4 regions of the Priestia sp. YIM B13490 genome follow, and region 4 is predicted to be linked to each of the others. Evidence: riboswitches for the same ligand, from Rfam matches in the RefSeq annotation. Region 4 holds a riboswitch; each other region holds the start of a gene.
What was found. Region 4 has a riboswitch for lysine ahead of ACFX4R_RS15385 (aspartate kinase). Riboswitches for the same ligand answer to the same signal wherever they lie in the genome.

Region 1 (7,434 bases), on a different contig from region 4:
CAATTTCAAAAAAGTAATAAATATTTATTTCAAATATATACTAAATGAAGAAAAAGCACAGGAAAGTATAGAATAAAAACAGCATTTATATCCAGGTTATTAAAAAATGTATCCTTAATGAATGAGCAATGAGCATTGTTTAATTAAAAGGAGGAATTTTATATGGGCGATAATCAATCAAATAATTTAGAACAGGTATCAGAGAATAATACAGATGAAACCAAATTAGGTGATCTTGAGAAAGAGTTTGTAACAAAGCCTGCTAAGTCTTCTGATCCTTATCCGCATAAATATTATACTGGAGACATTTCTATAGTTTCTAATGCTATGCCACGAAACGAGAAAGAATAAAAGTTTCTTATATATTAATATATAAGAGAAACTTTAGACCATTTAAGCTTAAGCTCTGTATTTTTTCAGAACCAAAATACATCTCATAAAAAACAGTTATGTTTCATTTAGTATTTTAAATCCAAAGTAATCGCTTTCATTTTTTGTTTTCTCGAAATCATTTGATAGGTTATAATAAATATCTACAAAAATATTAAATGATATGTAAGTAACAAGCAATTACACCCTTAATATTAAAAAAAGAAAAACTCCCTTAACGCACTAGGGGAGTTTTTCTTTTTTAAAATATCCAATATATTCCATTTAAACTCATCAAAAAAGAGGTGTTCACTATGTTGAAGCCCGTTAACTATTCTACTTAATATATGAGTAGGCTACGAAATGTTTATATACCTGTAAATGGGCGATTTACCATATAAGAACATTAATACTTAATTGGAAGGAGAATGAAAAATGAACAATAATACTGAAACCGTTGAAAATAAAGTAGAGGATAAACTAAATGAAATGAGTCAAGAGAAGAAAGACAACATCCTTTCTAGTTTTAACGAATTTAAAAGTTACTTAGGAGATAAAGTCACAAAAGGTGAGAAACTAGGGTTAAATGATAATCAATTAGCTCTAGCAGCTAAAAAAATAGCTGATTATCTCGCAACACATGAGGAGCCACAAAATGAAGAGCAATACTTGTTACATGAGTTATGGAAAGTTGGAAATGAGGAAGAACAACATCATCTTGCTCATATGCTTGTTAAATTAGTTAAAGAATAAGCTAAATCCCTAATAAATTGTTATTTGCCATTATTTATTAGGGATTCAAGTGTATTCAATTAACGTAGCAAAGAGCCACTTGCGTAAAACAATTGGTTCTTTATATTCGTTATGTGTTAGGTAATATCTTTGCAGAAGTAAGAATAAGCCGAGATTGAAATATGGTATCTGCAACCCCTTTTATTGACAACTTATTAAGAATGTATAACTAAAGAAAAGAAATAAAGATCGGTTATTTTCTTCCCTCTTTATTCATTTTCTTTAGAATCTTCCTGGTAATGTTCATTTAAGTATGGGTTCTCTGTCGTAGCAAAATTAACAGATTGAAGGCTAGTTTCAGGATCCATTCCATAATAGCCTTTTAGTTCCGCATTTTCTAGCTCGCCACTTCTGAATTGTGGTTCTTTTTTCTCTTTCATGCTGCACCTCTTTTTTCTTATAAATAAAGCTTAGAGAAATATGGTATTAGTTATTCGGTTCTATTTGGAGATGGAAGAAAAGAATATGAAAATTCCATATCCTTCCTTTGTGACTTTTTATTTTTCTTCTAAATCAAGGACTGGAACCATACGGTCTTCATCATGTGTTCCTCTCGCATGAACGGTAGCCATACTTGATGTTTCATCTACACTTTTAATCCAAATAGGAACTCCGTGGTAATGAACATCAATTTCCTTGGGTGAAGAAAGAATTTGCTTAGCTCGATCTATTTCCATATTATCACCTCATTTTTTAGTATGTCCCTGCAATGCATCAATTAAAAGATAAAGCTATATTTCCTCAACAATAATTTGACTACACGCTACAACTCATTCCCTCAAAAATTAATCTATCCTTTAACCTTACAAAAATCGAACATCAATGGGTTTGCTTAACCTCATTTTATTCTTTAATTCGAATACGTATAAATACGAAAAATGAGCACATACTGTACCTAATCAGATTCCTCCTTTTGCTGACAAATCATTTCTCCTTTAATATGTTAAGTTTACAAAAAACATCTGTCTTCACAGGTGTTTTTTATTTTGAGAAAATATATTAATTTGTATACAAACTAAGTTTTATTTTACTTCTAGTAGGGGAATAAAATAGTAAATTAAATTGGAGAGGATGAGGGGTTTATGATAGAGATGGAGGTAAAGAACCTTCAAAGGTCAGAAGCTAAATTTAGAAAGGCTGAATCAGAATACTTAAATAAGGCAATCGAAGAGTATTTCGTTCGTCGTACATACCATAATGCACCAGTAGTTGATGCACTTCGATATGTACTAACGATTGATAATAAAAGGGAACATTTAGAAAGTGCCGTTGAACTTTTTGGAGATAATATCAAAGAAGTAAATAACCAAGATATTATAAACTATTTAAATCAATGTAGATGTTATAAGGAAATAAGAGATATAGTCTAAATTTGATGCTATCTTATGAAAAAATTTATTGTTCATAAATAACCAAAAGGGGATTGGAGATATGAACTATAAACAAAGGGATTATTATATTAGCGCAAAAGAAAATGAATATTATAAAGTACTAAATGTAGTCGATTATATGTTAGAGGAAGCAAAAAGCAACAATAAATATCCTATATGGGGTGAAAAGCTAAGAACTGAGTTAAAAGAAAGTGCTGGCAACAATCTTACTCCATGGCATTTTAATACAATAATATCCGTACTTTTAGATTACGTACCTGATGAAGTAAAGAATAAACCTAATGCTAAGTCACTCTAAGCGGGTGGCTTTTTATGATGTGCATAATATGTAAGTTAAAACATGTGGTGAATAGCAAAAAGAAAGGTGAAATAGTAATATGAGTGATACTGAGATTGTGGGTTTGAGTCAATAATCCGGAGTCATTCTCTCAAAAATAAGTGTAAGGACTTAATTACAAGGTTTCCATAAAATTATACTTAAATGATTCTTGCGTGAAAGGAAATTTACTGTTATATTAAATTCAATTAAATATTTTCTTATTTCAATATTTTTTGAAGTGAGGATAGAGGCGCAAAGATCATAAGTATACAATTTGAGGAGAATGAGATCCAATGACAATTGTGGAAAGGGGTATTTGCCGAAGCCGAAAGAATCTCATGTTCTTGAAGCTGGTTCTGCTGTTGAATAAATACAGAACTGTCATATGGGAAACTGTATGGAGGGCTATCTTACGCACGGAAACTATTTTTGATAAATATTGTTTCTACTGCAGCAACGAATCCCTCGTTGCTGCTTTTTTGCGTTTCTTATGAATGGCCCTAACCCCTCTAATTTTTAAAAATTTATAAAGGGTGTGTAGTTATGAATTTTGGCCAAGTATTAACAGCAATGGTTACCCCGTTTGATCAGAATGGCGAAATTGATTTTAACGCGACGAAAATGTTAGTTGAGCATTTAATTACAAATGGCACAGATAGCTTAGTTGTAGCTGGTACAACTGGAGAGTCTCCAACATTAACCACAGAAGAAAAAATTAAATTATTCCAATGTGTGGTAGAAGCTGCTGCGGGAAGAGTCCACGTCATCGCTGGAACTGGCTCAAACAACACGCAAGCTTCGATTAGCTTAACGAAACTTGCAGAGGAAACAGGAGTCGATGGTATTATGCTCGTTGCTCCATACTATAATAAGCCGTCTCAAGAAGGCTTGTACCAGCACTTTAAAACGATTGCCCAGTCAACCTCTTTACCAGTTATGCTTTACAATATCCCAGGGCGAAGCGTAGTTAACATTTCTGTTGAAACAATTGTTCGTCTATCAGAGATTCCTAATATTGTATCAATTAAGGAAGCAAGTGGCAACTTGGATGCCATGGCAGAGATTATTAGCAAAACACCTAGCGACTTTACACTATACAGCGGCGATGATGGGTTAACAATACCAGTATTAGCAATTGGCGGGGCAGGAGTTATTTCAGTTGCTTCCCATATCATTGGCAATGATATGCAAGAAATGATTAATGCCTTCAAAAATGGCGATGTCCAAAAAGCTGCTGCTACACATCGCAATCTGCTTCCAATTATGAGAGCATTATTTATTGCGCCAAGTCCTTCACCAGTAAAAGCTGCATTAAATCTAAATGGAATACAAGTTGGCGGTGTTCGTTTGCCAATGGTTCCTTTAAGCAATAAAGAGCAAAGTGCGCTAGAAGAAGTTCTGCAAACTAGCGGCATTAACGTTACCTGTTGAAATAAATAAAAACAGATTAGAAGAGAGAGCATAGCTAAAACGACCGATTCAATCGATGCATTAAGGCAAGATTGGTGCACAAAGCTCAAGATGGATGAATCATCATTTAGCTAACTCCTAAAAACAGAAAAACTCCCTTAACGCATTGGGGGAGTTTTTCTGTTTTTTCTATGTATGTATACTATATACATCTTCAGTTGCCATACAGAGGGAGACCTATTTCACTATATGTTCGTTCTTCTGTCGGTATTGGTGCAAAAACTTATATCTTAGTCAACACGATTCCGCATAAAGTAAGAATAATTCCTATTAATTGATATTTTTTAAGTCTTTCTTTAAAGATAATTAAGCTCCCAATTAAAACAACAATACAATTTAAACTAATGATTGGATAAACCACGCTGGATGGACCTTCCTTTAGGGCGAATAAATAACAGCTGTAACCAATCGTACTTAATATACCAACTAGTATACCTATCTTTATTTCAATTTTATGTGCAGTTAATTGTTTAAATTCTTTCCGAGCTAATAAACTTAAATAGACAGCTCCTCCACCATACATTGAAACAAGCATTTCACCCATGCTAAAGTGCTGATACGTGCTGAATTTCATAATAACACCAACTGTGCCGATAGATAGAAGAGCTAAACAGCAGCTCAAAATCCATAATTTATACTCTATGTGTGCCGTTTTGTTTGGTTGATACTGAATAATACAAGCTGCCAATATAATAATGACGATACCAATCCAATTTGTTAAAGGAATGGATTGAGGAAATAATAAGGATGTAGCTATAACAACAATGACTGTATTCATCGCAATAATGGTAGATGTAATACTCGCAGGTCCTTTCTCAAAGGCTTTCGACATTTGGATATTGCCATTGGCATTTAATATACCGATTAGTGCCCCCGTTAAAATAGGTAAAATGTGAAATTCAAAACTTCCTTTAATAAGAGTAAATAATAAGAGGATAAAAAAAGAAATCCAATAAAAGAAAAGTTGAATACACACTTTAGATAAATGTTGAAGAGCACCCCATTTAAATAAAGTATTATTTACTCCGAAGCATACAGCTGTCCCTAAAGCAGATATAAACCATAACATAGTGTGTAATTCCTTCCTAGTAGTTTTTATACTACTAAATTATACAATTTATATAATAGTTTTAATATTTCAATTTAATGAAAAATAGTTTCGAATAACTCTTTTGTAAAAGTATAAAGATGAGAAGAGGAGAAGTATAAATTTATTACGAACCAACGGATTGTGCTCTTTTATTAAAACCTCGTTTCCTATTATTCTTACACCTTTTTACTGTCCAATAAAATGCGATGAATTTTTCAAATCCATTCACCATTTTCTTCTCATTAAAACCTAAAGCTTTGTATCCTAAAACTCAAATGGACGTTTTAGAAGATGAGGTGCGGGAATCAAGTGAAGTAAGACAATGATTAAATAAAGGAGGAGTTGCTATGAATATAACAGAAGTGATGACTTCTAATGTTGAGACAGGTAACCTTAAAAGTTCATGTGGTGAGGTAGCTAATATGATGAAGAATGTAGATGTAGGAGTTATTCCAATTTGTGAAAATGATAAACTAATAGGCCTAATAACGGATCGTGATTTAGTCGTCAAGGGATTAGCTAATAATTTTAATACGAATACACAAATATCTGAAATGATTACCACTGATGTCATTACTGGTACAAAATACATGTCTGTAGAGCAGGCTTCAGATCTCATGTCTCAGCATCAAATACGCAGACTTCCTATTGTAGAAGGTGGAAAACTCATTGGAATGGTTTCTCTGGGAGATTTAGCGGTAAGTAATACTTCAAATAAAGAAACAGGAAAAGTTCTTGAGAATATTTCAGCTCCTGCTGAGCTTAATAAATAAAAAAAACTCTTTTTGTACTTCATTTTATAGATAAGAGCAAGCTAATAAAAATTAGCTTGCTCTTAGTTTATATATAACAACACATGGCTATTACAGCTTTTAAAGATCTTGTATTCAATAGCTTCAGCAGTTTATGGCTTTCTATAGAATTAGCCAAGTTTAAACCCATTTTCGTCCTAGATTTTTTTATCATTCATTTTTTATATCCACAAAAAGTTGCCCGTTTAAAAAACTACAATATAAAATACGTTTCACGTCTTTGTATCCTCTTTGTTTCAATTCGTTGAAAAGCCAAGAAGAGTTTTTATTTATTAGATTTAAATGCTTTTCTTGAATGATCCCATCAATAACAAGGGGAAGTAAAAATACAGATTCTGATTTATCTTTGCTTTCTGGTTTTTTAAATACAGATAATGTACCCGAAGGCTCTAATATCGCATAATCCACCTCACGGATATCTCCTATATTTTTATCCCGAAGCTGTAAAAGCAAGTCGTCCAAATTATAACGTGATTTCCTCATTTGCTTTTCATCAATCTTTCCTTGTTTTATTACAATAATAGGTTGCCCATCTAGTACTCTGCGTAACTTTTGACTTTTTAATTGGATATATGTAAGGCCTATTTGGATAACTGTTAATATAAGAATAGGTACAAGTTGATAAAGTAAAGAACCTCCCGTATCCTCAATTGCAACAACTCCAAGTTCACTTATCATAAGCACAACAACAAGGTCAATGACATTTAGCTGATTTATGCCTCGTTGGCCGATAAAACGAAAAATAATAATAATAACAACATATAATAATATTGTACGCCAGCTTACTTCGATGATTTCCACTTTACGCTCTCCTTTCATTAGAATCTTTTTCTCTCTTGGAACAGGGATGAATGTAATATATAGATTTATACACTTAGCTGATTCTCTAGGATGTTTATTTCTTTATGTTAAAAATTAAATGAGTAACGTACAAAGTGTTTAAAGTGTTATTCATGGCACTAGATTTTTAACAGAAGCATTATATAAACAATTAACTGGGGAGAACCTTCATTATGTTAACTTTGTTTTGTATATCATATGCATTAAAAAAGATGCCGTTTAGGCATCTTGAATAGTTTGCTCAAGGTATTAGTATTTATACATTTAGCTGTCTAATACCGCAGCCATATTTATACTCTCATATATATGTGCTAAAATAACCAGTGAACCAATCCCTCTAAAAATTAGAGG
Region 2 (7,434 bases), on a different contig from region 4:
ATGTTATAGTGAGCTTCTGCTGACAGTTCAGAACCTTGTCCTGTTTCAAAATACCAGCGGTTTGGACCTTTTGCCGTTCCTTTTTCATGAATTAGCGCTGTCGCTTCATCAAGCATAGACAGTGAAATTCCAAATGAATCATTACCAGCTTCTGTACCTGCTAAACTTTGAAAAATCAAGTCTGCTGATGCTCCTTTTTCAATTGCTCTCATTTGACTCGTTACGTGTGATAATACACAGTTTTGAGTAGGAATTGACCATTCGTTGATTATATTTTTTGTTTCATTTAAAAGCACGTAAATATTATCCGTTGTATCAATAACAGGGTTAATTCCGATAACCGCATCTCCAATTCCATAGCTTAACGCTTCGTATAGAGATGCTCTCATTCCCTTTAAGTTATCTGAAGGATGATTAGGCTGGGCCCGAGAAGCCAATACTCCTTTTTGGCCGATAGTCGTTTGACAAGTAGTTTGCACTTCTATCTTGGCAGCTCCTTGAATTAAATCTAAATTGGACATAATTTTAGTAGCTGCCGCAATCATTTCGCTGCTTAATCCTTTGCTAAGTGCAAGAAGGTCTTCTCCGCTATGCTGATCGGATAAAATGTATTCTCTTAAATCCCCTACTGTCCAATTTTTAATAATGTCGTAAACAGATGAATCAATCTGACTTTCGATTAATGCCGAAACGTTGTCTTCATCTGCGCTGAGCAGCGGGTAATTTCGAATATCAGCAAGTGTGATATCAGCTAGAACTTGTTTTGCTGCCATTCGTTCTTTCATTGACTCAGCGCTAACTCCTGCGAGCTGATCTCCAGAACGCTCTTCGTTTGCTTTGGCCATGATTTCTTTTAAGCTATAAAATGAAAATGTTTCTCCTAACATTCGTGTAGTTTTAAACATCGTTTCCTCCTTGTATGTTCAGCTGATTATGATGAAAAAGCGAGCGTTTTAACGGAAACGGAGATCGCTTCTCCGGCTACTGGTAACCCTAGATCGATGTAATCTCCGTGTGTAAAATCAATTTGATCTAAACAAATAATTTCTAACTCTTTCCTCTGTTTAGCTAGTGCTTGTCCTAAAGCTTTTGCAATATCTTGTTCGCATAGAATAACGAGGCACTTAGCTCCCTTAAAACAAGCAATAAATTCATCGCTTATTATTTTTGCTAATTCTTGAAGCATCTTATAGCTGCAGTAAGGAAAATGAGATAAAGCAATAGCAGCAGGGGGGTCTTCTGCGCTGAAAATAGTTGAAGCCTGCATACATGCCGCTCGAACTCTTTCTTGAAACAGCTGCGGATTCCACGTCTCTTCTTGCTGAACGGGTATCTCTACAATCGGGATATTTTTTAACGGCAGCCGCTTCGATCCAATATATACGGTTGATCCGCTAACTTCTGTATTTTGCATACCAGCCCCAATTACAGTAGCGCGCGTTGTCTCAGCGGATTGAGATACTTGGATGGATTGAAAATGATATGCTAGAAGCGGACCAACGTCTCCGTGTATGGCCACTTCCTTCACTGTTATTGGCTTTTGCTTCTCCATCATTGCTCCTACTCCTCCTGAAACCATGATCGTTTCAGGATGTATAGAAGATCTTGTATGAGGAGAAACGAGCAGCGAGGAATTTTGATTCAGCGCTTTTACATAATTCACGGTTTCTTCAGCTAGTAATTGACAGATAGACGAGAGCTTTTCAAATGCTGCTTTTTCACCTTCTCGCAGTGTCAAAGAATTATTTTTCAAAAATTCAGTTAAATGAGACGAAACGTAGGTAACAAGACCGTCTTCATTTAGTCGAATTAATCTCCCGCCTACATGCAGTGTAAACGTTTCTATCACTTTTCCATTTTGACATAAAGCGATGTTAGCAGTGCCTCCTCCTACATCAATATTGGCAATTACTGCATTTGTTTCAGCAGAACGCTCTATTGCTCCCGATCCTTTTGCTGCTAATATTCCCTCTAAGTCAGCGCCGGCTGTTGCAACAACAAAATCCCCAGCATGTTCGGCTAGATAGTGAACGATACTTTCTGCATTTTGCTTTCTGGCCGTTTCTCCTGTGATGATCACAGCACCTGCCTCCACTTGATCTAAGGAGATTCCTGCGTTCTTATACTCTTGTTCTAGTAGTACCGTTAATCTTTGAACATCGATTTCAACATCGTTTAGCATAGGGGTGGTGTAGATAGAACTTACATACGTTACGCGACGATCAATAATTTGACAGCCTGGCAGCGTAAACTGATTTTGTTGATTTGCTATTAACAGCTTGCTTACAATCAGTTTTGTTGTGCTTGTTCCGATATCTAAACCTATGCTCGTTATCCATTTCTGTAGCATGCTATCAATCCCTTATCTCGTTTGAATATGGTGATTATCATAAAACAGTTTTTTGAATATTTCACTAACTATGTTATCAAACCTGACACACTTTTGTGTAAACAAAGGTGACAAATGACAAAAAAGACTAAATCTTGGTAGATTTAGTCTTTTTGCTTATGATGAGTGTGATTTAGTTACAATCATTCTTGATGCGGATGGAATTAATAGTGAAAGAATGATTAAGCAGGCTATTAGTGACCCTACCATTGAAATACCGTTCATTGAAAAAGAATACCATAGAGCGGACATACCCTTTGGCGCATATGATCCCCAAAAAATAATACCCGCAATAAAGTGACAGAAATACCGTGCGAAGCTGCCGATAACAAGGGATAAAACAATCAAAACAAAAGCTTTTGATCTGTTATTGTTAGCTAAATTTGTTTTAATAGATTGCGAAAAAATACCTCCAAAACCTATAAAAGCAAAAGCCACAATATATTCAATAAACGTTTGTAGCGCTGTTAAAATATAAGCCGTTCCTGTTGCCAACTGCAACAGCCCCCATAATAGACCAGATAGAGCCCCGCCTTTTACTCCCCAGCGAAAGCACATAATAAAAATGGGCACCATGGAGAACGAAATACTCACAGCCGTTGCAATCTTAATGGAAGGCAAAAGATCAAGTAGAAGTGCTAATGCTGCAAAAATAGCTATTTCAATTTTAGCCTGTAAAGGTAATGCTTTATTCACGTTTCTCACTCCTGTTTTTGAATCATTCATATCAAACGGTTTACACAGGAGTAAGCAAATATATGCTACTATTCCCACATTCCTACGCTAGCGTTAACTAACAGGTTCGAAGGGTCTGAACAATTTGTTCACTCTCAGCACGGCGGCTCCCCCTGTGGTACGTTCGGATATTTATGTAGTATTATGACAACATTCATTATACCATATGTAGCAAAATAGATTCGAGAGATTTCAAAGATGTTTCTATTTTCTGAATCTATTTTTTATAATGACAATCGTTTTAGTATTTGGTATACTTCTTTTATGTCAAATGAATATAAAAAACCCTCATCCTAATCGATGAGGTAGAGGTCGCAGTTTTTAATAGTAAAGCAACGGAAATGCAGAGAACATTGAGGATGTTGCTTGAAAGGAAAAATTGCCGAAGTTTAGATCACTTCTCGGTTGATTTAAGCTGGGGCTGTCTCCGAACAGGAACAGAACTGTCACATCATGCGAGTGATGTGAAGAGCTATCTTCACGGAAGGTTGACGCGGTTTTCAGATTTAAAAGCGCGCACATATACTGCGGGCTTTTTTTATGTTATCCCGTCTCTTTCCGTACATTCGAAAGGAGTATTTATCTATGCAAGAGCAGCAAGAATTAAAACGTGGGTTGAAATCTCGCCACTTAACGATGATTTCATTAGGAGGAGCCATCGGAACCGGCTTATTCCTAGCAAGTGGTGGAGCAATTCACACAGCAGGACCTGGGGGAGCGCTTTTAGCTTACGCTATCATTGGTGTCATGGTTTACTTTTTGATGACCAGCCTAGCGGAGCTCGCAGCTTATATGCCTGAAGCCGGTTCATTTAGTACGTATGCGTCTCGGTTTGTAGATCCATCCTTTGGTTTCGCTCTCGGCTGGAACTATTGGTATAACTGGGCTATTACGATTGCAGCTGAATTATCTGCTGGAGCCCTTATTATGAAATTTTGGTTCCCAAACTCTTCTTCTATTTTATGGAGTGCCCTGTTTTTATTAATTATGTTTGGGCTTAACTACCTTTCTGTAAGAGGATTTGGTGAATCTGAATTTTGGTTTTCGTTAATTAAAGTAGTAACGGTTATCATCTTTTTAGTTATTGGCATTATGATGATTTTTGGTATCTTTAACAATGAAGCACCAGGGTTTAAAAACTTCACGCTTGGTGATGGACCCATTCACGGTGGATTCTTTACTGTCTTAGGTATTTTTATGGCTGCTGGTTTTTCATTTCAAGGAACAGAGTTGCTTGGAGTCGCAGCTGGAGAAAGTGAAGATCCGGAAAAAACGGTTCCTCGCGCAGTTAAACAAGTCTTCTGGCGCATCTTGTTATTTTATATTTTAGCTATTTTTGTTATCGGAATGCTTATTCCATACACAGCCGATTCATTAGCAAGTGATGATGTGCGAGTAAGTCCATTTACTTTAATATTCGAACGAGCAGGTCTGGCGTTTGCAGCATCAGCTATCAATGCCGTTATTTTAACAGCCGTTTTATCTGCTGGTAACTCAGGTATGTATGCTTCTACGCGTATGCTGTGGAACTTAGCGAAAGATGGAAAAGCACCAAGGTTCTTAGCAAAAGTGAATAAACGAGGCGTTCCAGTGAATGCTTTAATCGCAACGGCACTTGTCGGTACACTTGCATTTGGTGCTTCATTTTTTGGAGACGGTGCGGTATACACGTGGTTACTTAACGCTTCTGGTATGTCTGGTTTTATTGCTTGGTTAGGAATTGCCATCAGCCACTATCGTTTTAGAAGAGCATTTGTTGCCCAAGGTCATGATTTGAGTGAACTTCCATATCATGCAAAACTTTTCCCGTTTGGTCCTATCTTTGCCTTTATTTTATGTGCTGTTGTCATTTTAGGTCAAAACTATTCGGCGTTTATGGGTGATTCGATTGACTGGTACGGTGTACTTGTTTCTTATATCGGACTTCCTTTATTCTTAATTGTTTGGTTAGGATACAAATGGACGAAAAAGTCAAAACTTATTCCGTTAAAAGAATGCCAAGTAACAGTGAAAAAATACGAATAAAAAAAGCTCTCTATTCAAAAGAATAGAGAGCTTTTTTTATGTGATCTGATCAGCAAAATGAAGAGATATATAGGCGGGCTGATTTTTCATAACAAGCATATAACCTTTGAGGGGACGATTACAGTAATCAGCAGCTTCTATATAATAAATACGCTGAACTAACCTGCTTAAATGGGTTACAAAAGATGGAAGTTGATGAGTAGGAATGCTTTGGATGTAGTCTATGATTTCTTGTTTAGTTTGAAGGCCCGAATGGGTACATTCTAACAGATGAAAAAGTGGATCTGCTGCTATAGTAGATAGTTCAGAATTGTGTTTGATTCTATTCAGCTGGATATGCAGTTCTTTTTTTGACCATGTCTTTGGAATAGCTCTTAGATGCTGATATTGAAAACGTGTATTCATGATAGCTAACACCTTTCGTATTAAAATAATAAAACGACTTATTATTTTAATAACCTTTACACATGAAACTAAAACGTTACAATGTGTAAAGGTGTCATACATCTTATAAAATAAGCTGATAAAAAAGCACATCTTGCCACTGATCGAATTTCCAGCCTACTTCTTTAAATTCTCCGCAAAATGTAAAATTAAATTGCTCATGCATTTTGATACTGATATCATTCCCTTTTGTAATCCCTGAAATGACAACGTGATGGTTGAGTTCTTTAGCTAGTTCCAAAATTCGCTTCATAAGCTGTTTTCCAATGCCATACCCCTGTTGATTTTTATCAATATAAATCGATAGCTCTACCGTTTGAATGTACGCTTCTTTATCTCGATAAGAAGAAAGCGAAGCATAGCCCGCTACTACCCCATCTTTTTCTGCGACAATAAGCGGAAAAAGTTCATTGCTAATATGATTATCAAACCAGCTCCTTCTTTGCTCTACTGTTACAGGCGTTAAATCAAAAGTAGCAGCACTTGCTTGAACAGACTGGTTATAAATTTCAACAAGCATAGGTAAATCTTCTTCTTTAGCATAACGAATGATCATATGTACAAACTCCTTATAGTATAGAATTATCTTTATTTTACTTCTTTTAAGAAACATAATCTACATAAAAAACCGATGTGCGCATGCACATCAGTTATGATTTTGAGCATATTGAAAGGTTTGAAGAACTTGAAGTGTCTCTTTTGTAGAAACGACCGTTGCAAACTCCTCATGCAAAGAAGACAATGCGAATGTATGTACATCTTCTGCAGGAAGCCTTGTTTTTCCATCGTAGGACATACCATCAAAGCAAGCTGTTGCATCGTTTACAACGTACGTCCTGTACCCTAGATTTCCAGCCATGCGGGCAGTCGTAGAGACGCAGTGATTAGTAGTTAGTCCTATTAAGATAAGCGTATCATAGCCATTTGCTTTTAAATAACTGTCTAGCTCTGTTCCAATGAAGCAGCTGTTCACGTGTTTGCGAATTAAGTATTCGTCTTCTTGTGGACCAAACCCTTCTTTGAACTGAAATCCCTTCGAACTTGGGTGTAAAGGAGAATCTGGATTTTCTGATGCATGCTGTACGTGAATGACAGGATAATTTTGGCGCCTCCATGCTTGCAGTAGCGTCAGCATATGTTTTTCTGCATCTAGATTGTTTCTTTCCCCCCACTGTGGTGAATAAAACCCTTCTTGTACATCGATAAGCAGCAGCACTGGCCGGGAACGTAGCATAAGCATCATCTTCTTTCGTCTTTATTTTAAAATGGAAATAACGTATGTGCACCCATCAGGACCGGCTTTTGAGGAATGAACCGTTTGTTTCGGTAAATGTATTCGATCTCCTGCCTGACATAGAACCGTATCATGTTCAACTGTAAAGTAAATAGATCCTTCAAGTATATGAAGAATTTCATCAGTTGGATGGGTATGAGATGGGTGCGTTTGAAAAGCAATATCGTGCTGTACTTCAACATATCCAGTATACGCTGGAAGCAGTTCTTTAATTACTTCTTCAAACTTTCCGCCAACTCCTTTTTTAATAGAGGCTTTTTTTACGTCCATGCTGCTCACTCCTTTTTAATTTAAACGGACACTGTCCAGTAGTATAGTTGTTATCATCGTGTAAAAAATATTGCTTCCACTCTCGGTTTTCCTGCTGTCCATACCATCCTAATTCAGGGTGAGCTGATACGTCATCATATGTTTTTAACCGATCGCGGACCACCTTTTGTACGTGCCGCCCTATTTTTGAATCTCCTGTCATACCTTCAAACACCCACCGAGGTTGAAATGTAATCATAAACCCTCTGCTCTTACGGCTTTTACGTAAAGAATGAGC
Region 3 (7,434 bases), on a different contig from region 4:
GAACCAAGATAAGGACCCGACGTTAAGCCTGAAGCTCCGAGACCATTCGCTACTAGTATTCCTTCGTAAGCCGGAAGAGCTCCAATGACTGGCAAGAATCCTGGAGTAAATGGTCGAAACCCTACCCTTGTTTCTAAGACTGTGCTTTCTGTTAAGCCGGGAGCAATTGATAAGGCCTTTGAAAAAATCTCATGCATCCCCCCAGCAGTTACTCTCAAATCATAGCCCGTGTCGTTTTCATGTGTTGCTCCAATGACAATTTGACCTTGTTCAAATGAAAGAATATATTGATCGCTTGGAGGCATCACAACGGGCCAGTCTTTTGTATCTACATCAGGGAGATGCAAGTGGACAATTTGCGCTTTTTGAAAGCTTGCTAAAAATTTCACTCCAAGAGGCTCTAGTAATTGATTTGCCCACGCTCCTGCCGTTACGATTGTTGTACTTGCTAGAAGGGTTTGTCCATTTACGGAAACGCCCGTTACTTGATTATTTTCATAAAGTAGTTCTGCGTTTCCTTCTATTATTTTTGCACCGTTTTTCTTCGCTGCATTCACAAGTGCGTTTCGAAGAGCTCTTCCGTTAACGCGAGCGGCTCCACTAATATGAACTGAACTGTATTCTTCCGAAAGAACCGGAAACAAAGCCTGTGTTTCTTTAGCGGATAAACGTGTAATCTCGCCTATTTCAGGAGCTTCTTCCCGACGCTTATATGCTCTTTCTTCCATTTTTTTAAGTTTTTGCTCATCAGTATGTAAGCTAATTGCTCCTACTCGCTTATATCCCGTATCCGTTTCTCCATCTTCTTCTAATTGCTGAATTAATGTTTGATAGTACTTAGCGCCGCCTTTTGCTAAGCGGTACCATGCTTTATTTCGACGCTGCGAAAGCCATGGGCAAACAATTCCTGCTGCTGCATCAGTAGCTTGACCTGCATCCTTGCGATCTATCAATGTCACATCTGCTCCTGCTTTTGCTAAATGATATGCTGTAGAAGCTCCAAGTACCCCAGCTCCAACTACGATGTATGTTTTCATACCAAAACACCCTTTTCTTTCTTCTAATATTCTCATGCTATATGTACGCAACTTTAGCATAGCAAAAAAAGAAGTCACATACTAGGCGAAGCTATCTTGAGCTTATTTTTGAATCTTGCTGACTTTGACATATAGCTCCTTTCATTGTAAACAAAAGCGCAATAAGTTCTTTTACGGGAATTATGGTGAGATGAAGCAAACCACAAATAGTGATCACCCATATTTAACACTGCGCTTACCGCTTTTTTATTATAGTTTCTGAATAAAAAAATGAAAGAATAAAACCACTATAATATGTAAATAAAAAGAAATAACCATTATTTTAAGGAGAGCGTATGCAATCTTCATTTGTATTATTTTTCATCATTCTTGGTTTACTATTTGGCAAGTGGCGAAGGTATCAAGAATACTATCCTACTTTGCTGTTTTGGGTCACAGGGAATTTGCTTTATGAAGTGCTGCTGTTTCATCACCGCGTATGGGTATTTCACCCTGTAGGTATTGATCACCTTTTTCTACCCGATCACCTAATGGTTTCCCTTGGAATAACTTTAATTATTTATCCGTTTGTTATACCGGTTTTTTTAGGAAGGCTGCCGCTGCATGTAAGCGGCAGGCTGTGGTGGATTCTTTTGTGGGCGCTTTTATTTACTGTGATTGAGTTCATTGCTTATGTTAATCACAGTATCACTCATCATTATGGATGGTCGCTGCTGTGTTCTTTTCTCTTCAACATTGCCACGTTCTCACTTTTAGTCATTCATCAGAAGACAGCACTGGTCGCTTGGATTCTATCTGGAAGCTTCATAGCTTTCTTATTTATTTTTTTTGATATTCCTATGCCTTAACTTTTCATTGACTAGACGGAGGAAAAGGAAATATAATAGGAATTACATTTAAATATAATTTTCCTCTCTGAGAATAGAGGTGCATGAAATCAAGAGTCACTTATTGGAGACTAATGGAGTCTGTGAAGATAAGTAAAAGGGATTTCGTGCCGAAGTATATAAACATCCATTGTGTTCATATACTGGTTCAGTATTGAATAAATGCTGAGCTGTCACAAACCATTTGGTTTGTGGAGAGCTATTGAAGAGATGTTGATGCCTAGAATGTAATAATACTTTATTATTATGAAACCAAGACGCGTGAACATCACTTCACGGGTCTTTTTTGTGTTTTTCTACTGACCATCAAAGTTCAAAGTTATAGTTGAATGATTTAAATGGAGGGATACGGATTATGTACTTACATGGAACGAGTAAAATTAACAGCAGCAATCATTTAGAAATTGGGCAGTGCGATACGGTCGAACTGAAAAAACAATACGGCACTCCCCTATACATCTACGATCAAGAATTAATTGAAACGAAATGCAAGGCCTTCCATTCAGCCTTTCGAAGAAGCGGATTTTCATATCAAATCGCCTATGCAGGGAAAGCATTTCTTTGTATGGAAATGGCTAGCCTTTTAACGAAGCTTGATATGTCACTAGATGTGGTCTCAGGAGGCGAATTATTTACAGCGCTTGAAGCTGGATATCCAGCTGAACGCATTCATTTTCACGGCAATAATAAAACGATTGAAGAAATGGAAATGGCTCTTGATGCGAATATTGGCTGTTTTGTTGTTGATAACTTTACCGAACTTGAAGTTTTGCATGCCTTAGCAGCTGAGCGCAAACAGAAAGCATCTATTCTTCTGCGTGTTACTCCAGGAATTGAAGCCCATACACATGAATATATTATGACCGGACAGGAAGACTCCAAGTTTGGATTTGGTCTTTCCAATGACCAAGCCATGAAAGCGGTAAGTTCTGCGTTAGAAAAGCCTTACTACGATCTTTTAGGCATTCATTGTCATATTGGTTCGCAAATTTTTGAAGTAGATGGTTTTTCTCGCGCCATTGATATTTTAACTGATTTCTTATTCAGCATTCGTGATAAAATGGAATTTGAAGTAAAAGTTTTAAACGTAGGTGGTGGTTTTGGTATTCGTTATACCGAAAGCGACTCTCCTCTTCCAGTTGAGTATTATGTAGATGCACTGACAGAAAAGCTAAGCCGCACGTTAACTGAACAGAATTATACCCTTCCAGAAGTCTGGATTGAGCCTGGAAGAAGCATCGTAGGAGAAGCAGGTACAACGCTTTATACAATTGGATCAACGAAGGAGATTCCAGGTGTACGAAAATACGTAGGAATTGACGGCGGTATGACTGATAATATCCGTCCTGCTCTTTACGATGCAAAACATGAAGCTGTCTTGGCTAATAGAGTGACGGATAAAAAAGATGAAACAGTATCAATTGCGGGTAAATGCTGTGAATCAGGAGATATGCTTATTTGGGATATTGATTTACCGCGCGTTAATCAAGGAGATTTATTAGCAGTGTCCTCTACAGGTGCCTACAACTATTCAATGGCTAGCAATTACAACCGTATTCCGCGCCCTGCTGTTGTATTTGTAAAAAATGGAGAAGCTCGTCTTGCTGTAGAGCGAGAAACATACGAAGATTTGGTGCGTAAAGATGTAAAGCCAGTCGTTACTACGTATGCAATGAGCAAATAATAGCTGTTCTTGCGTAGTAAAGAAGCTATTGTTGTTTGGAGGAAATCTAACTATGGTTTTAAGTGTATTTAAAACGTACAGATCATCGCTTATTCTGCTTCTCGCTATTTTAATTGGCGGGATAGCAGGATATGCTATCGGGCCGGATGTGGCAGTCGTAAAGCCCTTTGGTGATTTGTTTCTTAATTTAATGTTCATGATTATCGTTCCCCTTGTCTTTTTTAGTGTGGCTTCGGCGATCGCAAACATGAATGAAATGAAGCGTCTTGGTAAAATTATGCTAGGTATCGCCGTTGTGTTTATCGCCACTGCTGCTGTTTCAGCCGTTTTAGGCTTTTTAGGCGCATCACTTTACAATCCGCTACATAATGTAGATACTTCTGCCATTAAAGAATTGATGGGTGACAGTGAAAATACAGCTGAAAAAATGACGCTTTTAACTCAGCTTGTTAGTACATTTACTGTACCTGATTTTGTTCAGTTATTTTCGAAAGAGCACATTTTACAATTAATTGTCTTTGCCGTTATTTTCGGTATTGCTACAACGATGGCTGGCGAAAAAGGACAGCCTATGGCGAAATTTCTGACTTCGGGTCAAGAAGTATCGATGAAGGTTGTTAAAATTGTGATGTACTATGCCCCAATTGGTTTAGGATGCTATTTCGCTACTGTAGTAGGAGAACTTGGACCAAAGATCTTACAAGGGTACGCTAGAGCATTTATTCTTTATTTATTAATTGCAATCGTTTACTATTTCGGTTTCTTTACGCTATATGCATGGATTGCTGGCGGTAAAGCAGGAATTAAGCTGTTTTGGAAAAATGCAGCTGCTCCTTCTATCACCGCTATTGCTACCTGTTCTTCTGCTGCATCTATTCCAGTCAATTTAGATGCAACAAAGAAAATGGGTGTGCCGCTGGATATTGCTGAAACAGTGATTCCACTAGGAGCAAACACGCATAAAGATGGTTCTGTTATCGGTGGTATTCTAAAGATTGTTTTCTTATTCAGTTTGTTTGGCAAAGATATGACGTCTGCTACGAGTATTTTGAGCATTTTAGGCGTAGCCTTTTTAGTTGGAGCCGTAATGGGAGCAATCCCTGGAGGCGGTATGATTGGCGAAATGTTAATCATTACAATTTACGGATTTTCGCCAGAAGTTCTGCCCATTATCGCGGTCATTTCCACAATTATTGACGCCCCTGCTACGCTTTTAAACAGTACGGGAAATACAGTAACAGCGATGCTTGTTACAAGGTTTACAGAAGGAAAAGACTGGATTAACAAAATTATCACCACCGATAAAGTCGCTTAGTAAAAAAGCAAAGGGAACAGTCTTAGTGACTCTCCCTTTGCTTTTTTCGTGTGCAGTAATATCGATAGCGGTGTATAAAGTCTGTACATACGCACATTCTAAAGGTATGTTTCATAACCGGACTGGAGGTGTCGTCTAATGAGTAACGCTGCAGGAGGTTCAAAGAAAAATCAACCGAATGATGCGAATCACGTAAGCGCAGAAACAAAAGCTCATCAAAAACGTCTTACTGAGCAAAACAAACAAGAGCATCAAGCTGAAGAACGAAAATAAAATGACGTTAAAGAGCGCAGCGCCTGCGTTCTTTAACGTCATTTTATTTTTAGAGAGAACTTCATACCCCTGCTCGTTATGGGGCTATCGTACAACCTCCTTTCGAACTTTTACATATTCTATTAATAGGTTTGTAAAAGGAGGAATGACATGGTGTTTTCTTGGCTAGAGATTACAGCTGCAGCCTTTGGACTTTCAGTTATTTTGATAAGTTTTGCATTTTTACCCGAACGCACATACAAAAGTCTTTATATCCCTCATCAGCTAGTAGCAAAATCTATTTTTCTCTATAAAAAGATTATTCGTTTTATAAATCAATTTCGACAGAAACTTTAGCTCATTTCCTTTCCCTGTTTTTATTCATTGGATATATCCTCCCCCTTTTTAATCAGCGCATTTACAGTAAATAATTTAGTGGTTAAAATAAAGAGTAAAGAAAAAGGATAAGCAGTTTGCAGAAATGGAGTTTCACATGGAAATCAGAGACTTAGAATACTTTATAGAGGTAGCGAATCATAAAAATTTTACAAAGGCAGCGCTGCAAGTTCACTTGTCACAAACGGCTTTAAGTAAAGCCGTCAAAAAAGTAGAAAATGAACTAGGATTTGAGCTTCTTGATCGTTCAACAAGAGAATTAAAGCTAACCGATGCAGGAGAAGTCGTGTATCATCAGGCAACTAAAGCTCTGTCGGTGTTAAAAGACATGCCTCACTTGTTGGGAGATTTAATGAACTTGCAAACAGGGCAAATCAAGATGGGAGTCCCTCCGCTCATCGGGACCTTGTTTTTCCCGAAGATTGCAAAAGCATTTAATGAACAATACCCTAAAGTATCTCTAAAGCTTATTGAATTTGGAGCAAAAAAAATTGAAGCACTTGTGGAAGAGGCTGGTGTAGATATGGGGATTGTTATGCTTCCTCTTACAAGCGGCCATGATGAGCATTTTCACGTATACCCGTTCGTTAAGGAGAGATTTCTTTTATACGCGCATAGAAACCATCCTTTAGCAAAACGTTCTTCCGTCTGGATGAAAGAATTGGAGCATGAAAAATTCATTATGTTCAGTGAAGAATTTACGCTGCACGACCGGTTAATTCAAGATGCTTTAAAATCAGGTTTTGTGCCTTCTATAGCGTATAAAAGTTCTCAATGGGATTTAATTATTGAATTAACAGCGGCAGAACTAGGTATTGCTATTTTACCCGAATCGCTTTATGCCAAAGTGAAAGATCCCAATATTACTACCGTACCTATTGCAGATCCTGAAATGATGTGGGAACTTGGAATTATTCTGTTAAAAGAACGCTACAGTTCATTCGCTGTACGAGAATTGATTAATTTTTTAACCGAAAAACAAATGACAGATAAATTGGGGCTCCTTTAAAAAAGAGTCTGGAACAAAAGTATGTTAGTTGAAGGACAATCCGAACGAGTTTGGTCGAGAATCCAGCTCGTTCGGATTTTTTTAGAGTGATGATGAACGCAGGTTTCATGTATGTATTTGCTTCTAGCTGTTGATTGGATAGATTTAGTTATGTCTCCGTTTCTTTTTAGGTGTAATACAAGTTTTATCATTCAACAACCCCTACAATGAATCCATCATAGCCTTTGCTTCCAACAGTTTGTATAGCCGTGGCGCTGATTCGTTTTTCTTGAGCCAGAGCATTCATAAATTGGCGAATTCCCTTTACATTTTCATCTTCACTTTCTGAGTTCACCACATGCCCTTGACGAACAACATTATCACAAATAATCGTACTTCCTCTTTTCGATAATTCTAGAGCCCACTTTAAGTAATTTGGGTTATTCGGTTTGTCAGCATCAAGAAAGATAAGATCAAACGGCTCTGTTCCCTTATCCTTTAATACAGCTAATGTATCAAGCCCGGGGCCGACAATGACTTCTACTAAGTGGCTTACTCCCGCTCTTTTTAAATTAGCTCTTGCTACTTCTGCATGCTGAGCGCTTAATTCGAGCGTAATCAGCTGTCCGTCTTTCGGAAGAGCTCTGGCTAGCCAAATCGTGCTGTACCCTCCAAGAGTACCAATTTCCAAAATGCGTTTAGCTCCTTTTAATGAAGCTAACAAATGCAGAAACTTTCCTTGATTAGGCGATACGTCGATGGCAGGTAATCCAGCCTCTTGATTTGCCTTCAATACCTCATCAAGAACAGGGTCAGGTTGTATAAGCTTATCATTCATATAAAGATCCACTTCATTCCAAATTTCATATATAGAC
Region 4 (7,434 bases):
AGATTTAGATGAAGATGATGTAGAAGCAAAAACAAAGACAATTGAAATTTATTTGCCTCCGAAAAAAGACGCAGGACGCGTACTACAAGGAGATATAAAAGATCAAGTGACAGAACTGGTCAATTTACTGCATAAAGAAGCAAAAGTCATTTAATAAGTCAAAAGTTAAAACAATGGGGGTATTGCAATGGGACGTAAAGTGTTAGTTCTAGGAGAAGCACGTGATGGGGGATTACGAAACGTATCGTTTGAAGCGATTTCCGCAGCGTCTACTGTAGCTGACGGTGGGGAAATTGTTGCAGCGTTAGTAGGAAAGGACGTAAAAGCTTTAAGTGAAGAGCTTATTGCATACGGAGCGAATAAAGTTGTTGTGACGGAGCATGAAGATTTAGCTGCTTACACATCGGATGGTTATGCTCAGGCGTTATTAGCCATCATTGAAAGTGAACAACCTGAAGCTATCGTATTTGGCCATACGGCTCTTGGCAAAGACCTAGCGCCAAAACTGGCAGCTCGCTTAGACAAAGGACTTATCTCAGATGTGACGGATGTAGAAGTTGGAGGGGATCAAGTAGTCTTCACCCGCCCAATTTATTCTGGTAAAGCATTTGAAAAGAAAATCATGACCGATGCTTTTACGTTTGTCACGATTCGTCCAAATAATATTTCACCGCTTGCAAAAGATGAGGGACGTACAGGCGATGTAGAGGATTTAAATGTTGAAATCAAAAACCTGCGTACAGTTGTAAAAGAAGTTGTACGGAAAGCAACGCAAGGGGTTGATTTATCCGAAGCAAAAGTCGTGATTGCAGGTGGTCGAGGTGTAAAAAGCACGGAAGGTTTTGGACCTCTCCAAGAACTAGCGGACGTGTTAAATGGAGCTGTTGGGGCGTCTCGCGGAGCGTGCGATGCAGATTACTGCGACTATTCTCTTCAGATCGGTCAGACGGGCAAAGTAGTCACACCAGATTTATACATTGCCTGCGGAATCTCGGGAGCCATTCAGCATTTGGCCGGCATGTCAAATTCAAAAATTATTGTTGCCATTAACAAAGATCCTGAGGCGAATATTTTTAAAGTAGCTGATTACGGAATCGTTGGAGATTTATTTGAAGTGGTGCCTCTGCTAACGGAAGAATTCAAAAAGCTGAAAGTACAGTCTGCGTAAGAGGCTGAGACAAAAGGATTTTAGACGAAGTGAAAAATGAACCATTGATCAAGATGTTTGATTAGTGGTTCGTTTTTTTGTTAGGGTAAACGCAGGTTTCATGTGTGTGGGTCTTTCTAGCAGTTGATTGGAGGGCAAGGCGAAGACTCCTGCAGAAAGCAAAGTCTTGCACAGAAATCATCTGCGGTGTCGCAAGCGGTTCAGCCCTTGTATACTATTCGTTCGTCTTTAGATAGGATTCATTTCGTTATGTCTCAGCCTCATGGAAAACGAAATTTTCTACGTATGTTTTTATGTGAATTGTACAAACTAGAGCGGAGAATAAACAGTATAAATGTAAGCAAAAAGTTAGCAAACCTTATTTGAAGGTGATATACTGTGAGTAGAATTTGGATATTGCATATATTTAGGAGGAATTAAAATGGCTATTGCACATGCTACAGATAAAAACTTTACAGATGAAATTAAATCAGGCCTAGTGCTTGTTGACTTTTGGGCACCATGGTGTGGCCCTTGTAAAATGATTGCTCCAGTTCTTGAAGAAATCGATGGCGAACTTAACGATAAAGTTAAAATCGTGAAAGTAGACGTTGATGAAAACCAAGAAACGGCTGGAAAATTTGGTGTTATGAGTATCCCAACTTTAGTATTATTTAAAGATGGAGAGAAAGTTGACCAAGTAGTTGGTTTCCAACCAAAAGAAGCATTAACAGAATTAATTAATAAACACGCGTAAGTCAAAACCTAGCTCAGGCTAGGTTTTTTCTTTTTCTCCACTTTTTCTCTTTTGGGAATACTTTTATTTAGCGAATATGCGTTCGTTTGTTTTATACTAGATGTAAGGAACACCGCCATAAATCCGGCTTATGTGCATGTATTGTAAAGCAGGAAAGAATGTAGATTACGCTTCATAAGCGAATGTATAGATGGACAGAGTAAGAGAAGAGGAAGGAGAAAAATATGAACGATTATTTAAAAGAAAAGCTGGCTATTTTACCGGATCAGCCCGGCTGTTACTTGATGAAAGATAAATATGGAACGGTCATTTACGTAGGAAAAGCAAAAGTATTAAAAAATCGAGTGCGCTCCTACTTTACCGGATCTCATGACGGAAAGACGCTTCGACTTGTAAACGACATTGTCGATTTTGAATATATCGTCACATCTTCTAATTTAGAAGCACTTATTTTAGAAATGAATTTAATTAAAAAGCATGATCCAAAATACAATATCATGCTTAAAGATGATAAGGGTTATCCCTTTATTAAGATTACAGCTGAAAAGCAGCCCCGACTTGTTATTACAAGAAAAATAAAAAAAGATAAAGGGAAATACTTCGGGCCTTATCCTAACGTTCAAGCTGCAAATGAAACAAAGCGGCTTCTTGATCGCATTTATCCATTAAGAAAGTGCTCTACCATGCCAGACAGACCTTGTTTGTATTACCATATCGGGCAATGCCTAGCTCCTTGCGTAAAAGAAGTAAAAGAAGAGCAAAACAAACAAATTATTGAAAATATCACGCGGTTTTTAAATGGTGGATATGAGCATGTCAAAACAGAATTAACTGAAAAAATGTTAAAAGCTTCAGAAGAACTTGACTTTGAACGGGCTAAAGAATATCGAGATCAAATTGCTCATATCGAAGCGACAATGGAAAAGCAAAAAGTAACGTTTAATGATTTTGTCAATCGAGATGTGTTTGGCTATTCTTATGATAAAGGCTGGATGTGTGTTCAAGTTTTCTTTATTCGCCAAGGGAAGTTAATTGAGCGAGAAGTTTCTATGTTTCCTTTTTATAAAGAGCCAGAAGAAGATTTCTTAACTTTTATCGGTCAGTTTTATGCCAAAAATATTAAGCCAAAAGAAGTAATGGTTCCAGCAACGATTGATGCAGAGTTGGCTGAGAAATTAGTAGAAGTAGAGGTTCAGCATCCAAAGCGAGGCAAAAAGAAAGAATTAGTAGAACTTGCGTGTAAAAATGCAAAAATTGCGCTCGGTGAAAAATTCTATTTAATTGAACGAGATGAAGAGCGCACGGTTGGCGCAGTTGAACGGTTAGGAGAAGAGCTTGGAATTGCCGCTCCTTATCGGATTGAAGCATTTGATAATTCAAATATTCAAGGGACAGATCCCGTTTCTGCGATGATTGTTTTTGTTGATGGGAAACCGGAAAAGAAAGAATATCGCAAATATAAAATTAAGACCGTAAAGGGACCAGATGATTACAGTTCCATGAGAGAAGTCGTTCGCAGACGGTATTCCAGAGCGTTAAAAGAGGGTCTTCCGCTTCCAGATTTAATTGTTGTAGATGGAGGCAAAGGGCATTTAGCTGCAGTACAGGACGTTCTCGAAAATGAATTGGGACTTTTAGTGCCTACAGCAGGTCTTGTCAAAGATGATAAGCACAGAACCTCCAACCTGATGATTGGTGAGCCTCCTCAAATCATACCGCTCGAACGCAATAGTCAAGAATTTTATTTGCTTCAGCGAATTCAAGATGAAGTTCACCGTTTTGCGATTACCTTCCACCGTCAAGTGCGCTCTAAGTCCGCTTTTCAGTCTGTTCTGGACGATATTCCGGGAGTGGGCGAAAAACGTAAAAAAGCTTTGTTAAAGTATTTTGGTTCGGTGAAAAAATTGAAAGAAGCAACGGTTGATGATATTCGAAATTCAGGTGTTCCTCAAAACATCGCTGAAAAAATTTATGAAACATTGCAAAAATAGTCTTGAAATAATAGAAAATATTTGATAAGCTATTAACTAATTTCATACGACACTTCATCAAATGAAGTGAAGATAGAGGTGCAAATTTAATCAGTACGTATCAGGAAGGGTATGAGCTCTTATGAATGATGCGGAAAGGGAAATTTGCCGAAGTGAACATTACCTCATAGTAATGATTGCTGGTTCTGCGTTGAATAAACGTAGGATTGTCAAGATGTAGATTCTTGGAGAGCTATCTCACGGCAGTGGACGGTTATGTTTTATAATTTTCGTTCGTTAAGCAATGAGAGCTCATCTCATTGCTTTTTTTATTGTCTGAGTAAAAAAATTTAGCTTCTCATCATCCTGCATATGCAAATTTATTGAAAAGGAATGAACAAAATTATGGCATTAATCGTTCAAAAATTTGGTGGAACATCTGTTGGTTCTGTTGAACGTATCCAACATGTAGCAAACCGTGTTATTCAAGAAGCAGAGCGCGGTAACCAAGTAGTTGTTGTTGTATCGGCAATGGGCAAAACTACAGATGCACTGGTGAAATTAGCAAGTGATATTACGGACAGTCCAAGCAAACGCGAAATGGATATGCTTCTTACAACTGGAGAACAAGTAACGATTTCCCTGTTAACAATGGCCCTTCAATATAAAGGGTATGAAGCAACTTCGCTAACAGGTTGGCAAGCTGGTATCCAGACGGAAGCAGTTCACAGCAATGCACGAATCCAGCACATTGACACGACTCGTATTCAAAGCCAATTAGATAGAGGCCGAATCGTAGTAGTAGCTGGATTCCAAGGCTGTTCAGGAGATGGTAGCATTACAACATTAGGTCGAGGCGGCTCTGACACGACGGCAGTAGCTCTTGCCGCAGCATTAAAAGCTGCAAAATGTGATATTTATACAGATGTAACAGGAGTGTTTACGACAGATCCGCGCTATGTAGAAGATGCTCGTAAGCTTCACTCTATTTCATATGACGAAATGTTAGAATTAGCTAATTTGGGAGCAGGGGTGCTGCATCCGCGCGCTGTTGAGTTTGCAAAAAATTATCAGGTACCGCTAGAAGTGCGTTCAAGCTTAGAAAACGAGAATGGAACGATTGTTGAGGAGGAAGTTTCAATGGAACAAAACTTAGTCGTAAGAGGAATTGCGTTTGAAGATAATATTTCACGAGTGACAATTGAAGGGTTAAACAACGAGTTGCAAACTCTTTCTACTATTTTTACAGCATTAGCAAAAGAACAGTTAAATGTGGACATTATTATTCAAAACGTAACGGCTAATAATCGTCTCTCTATCTCATTTTCTATTAAAACCGTAGACGTAGACGCCGCTCTTGCCGTCTTAAAAGAGTATAAATCTACTTTGGGATATACGCGTATTGAACATGAAAGCGGTTTGGCTAAAGTATCAATTGTCGGCTCTGGCATGATTTCTAATCCAGGCGTTGCAGCCGAAATGTTTGAAGTGCTGGCAGGAGAGAAAATTGAAGTGAAGATGGTCAGCACGTCTGAAATTAAAGTATCTACAGTTGTACCGCATGCTGATATGGTAAAAGCTGTTGAGACGCTTCACGTAGCATTTGAATTAGAAGAGCAGCAAGCAGTGCAAGTATAAAGAAGAGAAAAAAGACGTGGTATCTCCACGTCTTTTATATATACGTATTTCCTACTTTTTATAACGCTCCGCGCGTGTTTCGGTAGGTAAGATATCTTTTCGGTCCCACTGCACGGAAATCAGCACTTTTCCGTTCTTTTCTTTATGTGTTAAGTAGGCTTCTGTTAGGCAGTTGTTTTGACGCTGAATCTGTTCAGCCACAAATCCTGACTCAAGATGAAACGAACAAGTTTCCTGCTGAAATCTTTTGCTGACCACATCACCTGATAACTCAAGCTCGAGTGAATATTTATCTTTTTTTGCAAGCGTCAGTGTTCCCCAGGAAGCTGCTTTAAAAAAAGCGACGATTTCATCCATTGTATTTAATGGGTATTTCCGAGCAAGGTGTTTTCCTGCCCAGTATGAAATGGTATTTGTTTCGTCTCCAAGAAGCTCTGGAATTAACACGTCACGCAAAAGGCTGTATCCGAAATATGAAACGTGATCAAGAGTTCTCTCTGTTTCAGCTGTGACATTAGGTTCTGATGTTTCCATCGTCTCTTCAAGTTCTTGCTGTGATTCTGTTTGTAAATTGCTCATGCTTTCCCCTCTTTCTTTACTACTATTATATACAAATCTAAAAAACCTCTCACGCATTTTTTTAATAAAATGTAAGAGGATCTTTATTATGGTAAAAAGAGTTAGATGTAAAGATGAAAAATCCATAATATACCTTTTAAAAGGGTACTTTTACCTGTGTAAATGTTTTGTGAACTTGTTTACAATAAAAGCATAAAGTAAACGCTTACTTATTTGTGGCAAGCAATATTATAATAGAAAGAAAAAATCTGTAACATCAATACAGTAAGCGTTAACAAATATAAAATTTTATAAATTTATATTTTATAGAAGATTTAAACATCTTGCCTTGACGCTCTTAATCGATGGGAGTAAAATTAACCTGTCACATACTTTATTAGGAAATGCAAAGGTTTTCATTTCCTGTATTCACGATTAATCTATTTGTCTAGTGGGAGTAAGAAAGTTCTTCACAAACTATGTTCATTTAACTAAGGGGGGTCTACGCAGATGGCGGCAAACAGAGAGTTTCAATATCGGAGAATCCATTCATTACTTGGGGTAATACCAATCGGGATTTTCTTAACACAGCATTTAGTTGTGAATCATTTCGCGACAAAGGGAGAAGAATCATTTAATCAAGCAGCTCACTTCATGGAGAGCTTACCTTTCCGCTATGCTCTAGAAATTTTCATTATTTTCTTACCAATCGTTTTTCACGCAATATACGGTCTTTACATCGCATTCACTGCTAAAACAAACGTTAACAACTACGGTTTTTTCCGTAACTGGATGTTTATCCTTCAGCGTGTTTCAGGTGTAATCACACTTATCTTCATCACATGGCACGTATGGGAAACCAGAATACAAGCTGCGCTTGGAAAAGAAGTAGATTTTCAAATGATGGAACGAATTTTAAGCAACCCGGCAATGCTTGCATTCTACATAGTTGGTGTTGTATCTACGATCTTCCACTTTGCAAACGGTCTATGGTCATTTGGAGTTAGCTGGGGGTTAACTGTAACACCACGTTCTCAAAGAATTTCAACTTATGTGACATTAGCAATCTTCTTAGCACTTACATTTGTAGGTGTTCGTACATTATTCGCATTTGCATAAAATTAAGGTTTTGAAGGAGTGGGGTTCCGATGAGTAACGGAAAAATCATCGTAGTCGGTGGCGGTTTAGCTGGCTTGATGGCAACAATAAAAATTGCTGAGTCTGGCAAGCAAGTAGATTTATTTTCACTAGTTCCGGTAAAAAGATCTCACTCAGTTTGCGCGCAAGGTGGAATCAACGGAGCCGTAAACACGAAAGGTGAAGGAGATTCACCATGGGAACACTTTGATGACACAGTGTACGGC

Region 1: another riboswitch for lysine. It lies ahead of dapA (4-hydroxy-tetrahydrodipicolinate synthase); the one in region 4 lies ahead of ACFX4R_RS15385 (aspartate kinase).
Region 2: another riboswitch for lysine. It lies ahead of ACFX4R_RS13570 (amino acid permease); the one in region 4 lies ahead of ACFX4R_RS15385 (aspartate kinase).
Region 3: another riboswitch for lysine. It lies ahead of lysA (diaminopimelate decarboxylase); the one in region 4 lies ahead of ACFX4R_RS15385 (aspartate kinase).

The regions. Positions count from the first base shown of each region.
Region 1 covers NZ_JBHZOT010000007.1:214,458-221,891, forward strand. The annotation lists gene ACFX4R_RS21080 (hypothetical protein) at 163-351, shown strand; gene ACFX4R_RS21085 (DUF3243 domain-containing protein) at 805-1,122, shown strand; gene ACFX4R_RS21090 (hypothetical protein) at 1,371-1,541, opposite strand; gene ACFX4R_RS21095 (H-type small acid-soluble spore protein) at 1,659-1,838, opposite strand; gene ACFX4R_RS21100 (hypothetical protein) at 2,244-2,531, shown strand; gene ACFX4R_RS21105 (hypothetical protein) at 2,593-2,850, shown strand; lysine riboswitch at 3,109-3,287, shown strand; gene dapA (4-hydroxy-tetrahydrodipicolinate synthase) at 3,415-4,302, shown strand; gene ACFX4R_RS21115 (DMT family transporter) at 4,565-5,410, opposite strand; gene ACFX4R_RS21120 (CBS domain-containing protein) at 5,779-6,204, shown strand; gene ACFX4R_RS21125 (DUF421 domain-containing protein) at 6,394-7,044, opposite strand.
Region 2 covers NZ_JBHZOT010000003.1:714,931-722,364, forward strand. The annotation lists gene ACFX4R_RS13555 (ethanolamine ammonia-lyase subunit EutB) at 1-905, opposite strand, end outside; gene ACFX4R_RS13560 (ethanolamine ammonia-lyase reactivating factor EutA) at 932-2,350, opposite strand; gene thiT (energy-coupled thiamine transporter ThiT) at 2,507-3,115, opposite strand; TPP riboswitch at 3,148-3,248, opposite strand; lysine riboswitch at 3,423-3,607, shown strand; gene ACFX4R_RS13570 (amino acid permease) at 3,710-5,149, shown strand; gene ACFX4R_RS13575 (hypothetical protein) at 5,186-5,554, opposite strand; gene ACFX4R_RS13580 (GNAT family N-acetyltransferase) at 5,658-6,149, opposite strand; gene ACFX4R_RS13585 (cysteine hydrolase family protein) at 6,240-6,827, opposite strand; gene ACFX4R_RS13590 (cupin domain-containing protein) at 6,849-7,157, opposite strand; gene ACFX4R_RS13595 (YqcI/YcgG family protein) at 7,132-7,434, opposite strand, start outside.
Region 3 covers NZ_JBHZOT010000003.1:527,358-534,791, reverse strand. The annotation lists gene ACFX4R_RS12640 (NAD(P)/FAD-dependent oxidoreductase) at 1-1,037, opposite strand, end outside; gene ACFX4R_RS12635 (CBO0543 family protein) at 1,373-1,885, shown strand; lysine riboswitch at 1,952-2,134, shown strand; gene lysA (diaminopimelate decarboxylase) at 2,280-3,608, shown strand; gene ACFX4R_RS12625 (dicarboxylate/amino acid:cation symporter) at 3,661-4,923, shown strand; gene ACFX4R_RS12620 (hypothetical protein) at 5,062-5,196, shown strand; gene ACFX4R_RS12615 (hypothetical protein) at 5,347-5,532, shown strand; gene ACFX4R_RS12610 (LysR family transcriptional regulator) at 5,669-6,580, shown strand; gene ACFX4R_RS12605 (O-methyltransferase) at 6,768-7,434, opposite strand, start outside.
Region 4 covers NZ_JBHZOT010000004.1:197,046-204,479, reverse strand. The annotation lists gene ACFX4R_RS15405 (electron transfer flavoprotein subunit beta/FixA family protein) at 1-154, shown strand, start outside; gene ACFX4R_RS15400 (electron transfer flavoprotein subunit alpha/FixB family protein) at 188-1,168, shown strand; gene trxA (thioredoxin) at 1,590-1,904, shown strand; gene uvrC (excinuclease ABC subunit UvrC) at 2,129-3,895, shown strand; lysine riboswitch at 3,961-4,138, shown strand; gene ACFX4R_RS15385 (aspartate kinase) at 4,280-5,512, shown strand; gene ACFX4R_RS15380 (YslB family protein) at 5,564-6,091, opposite strand; gene ACFX4R_RS15375 (succinate dehydrogenase cytochrome b558 subunit) at 6,581-7,189, shown strand; gene sdhA (succinate dehydrogenase flavoprotein subunit) at 7,219-7,434, shown strand, end outside.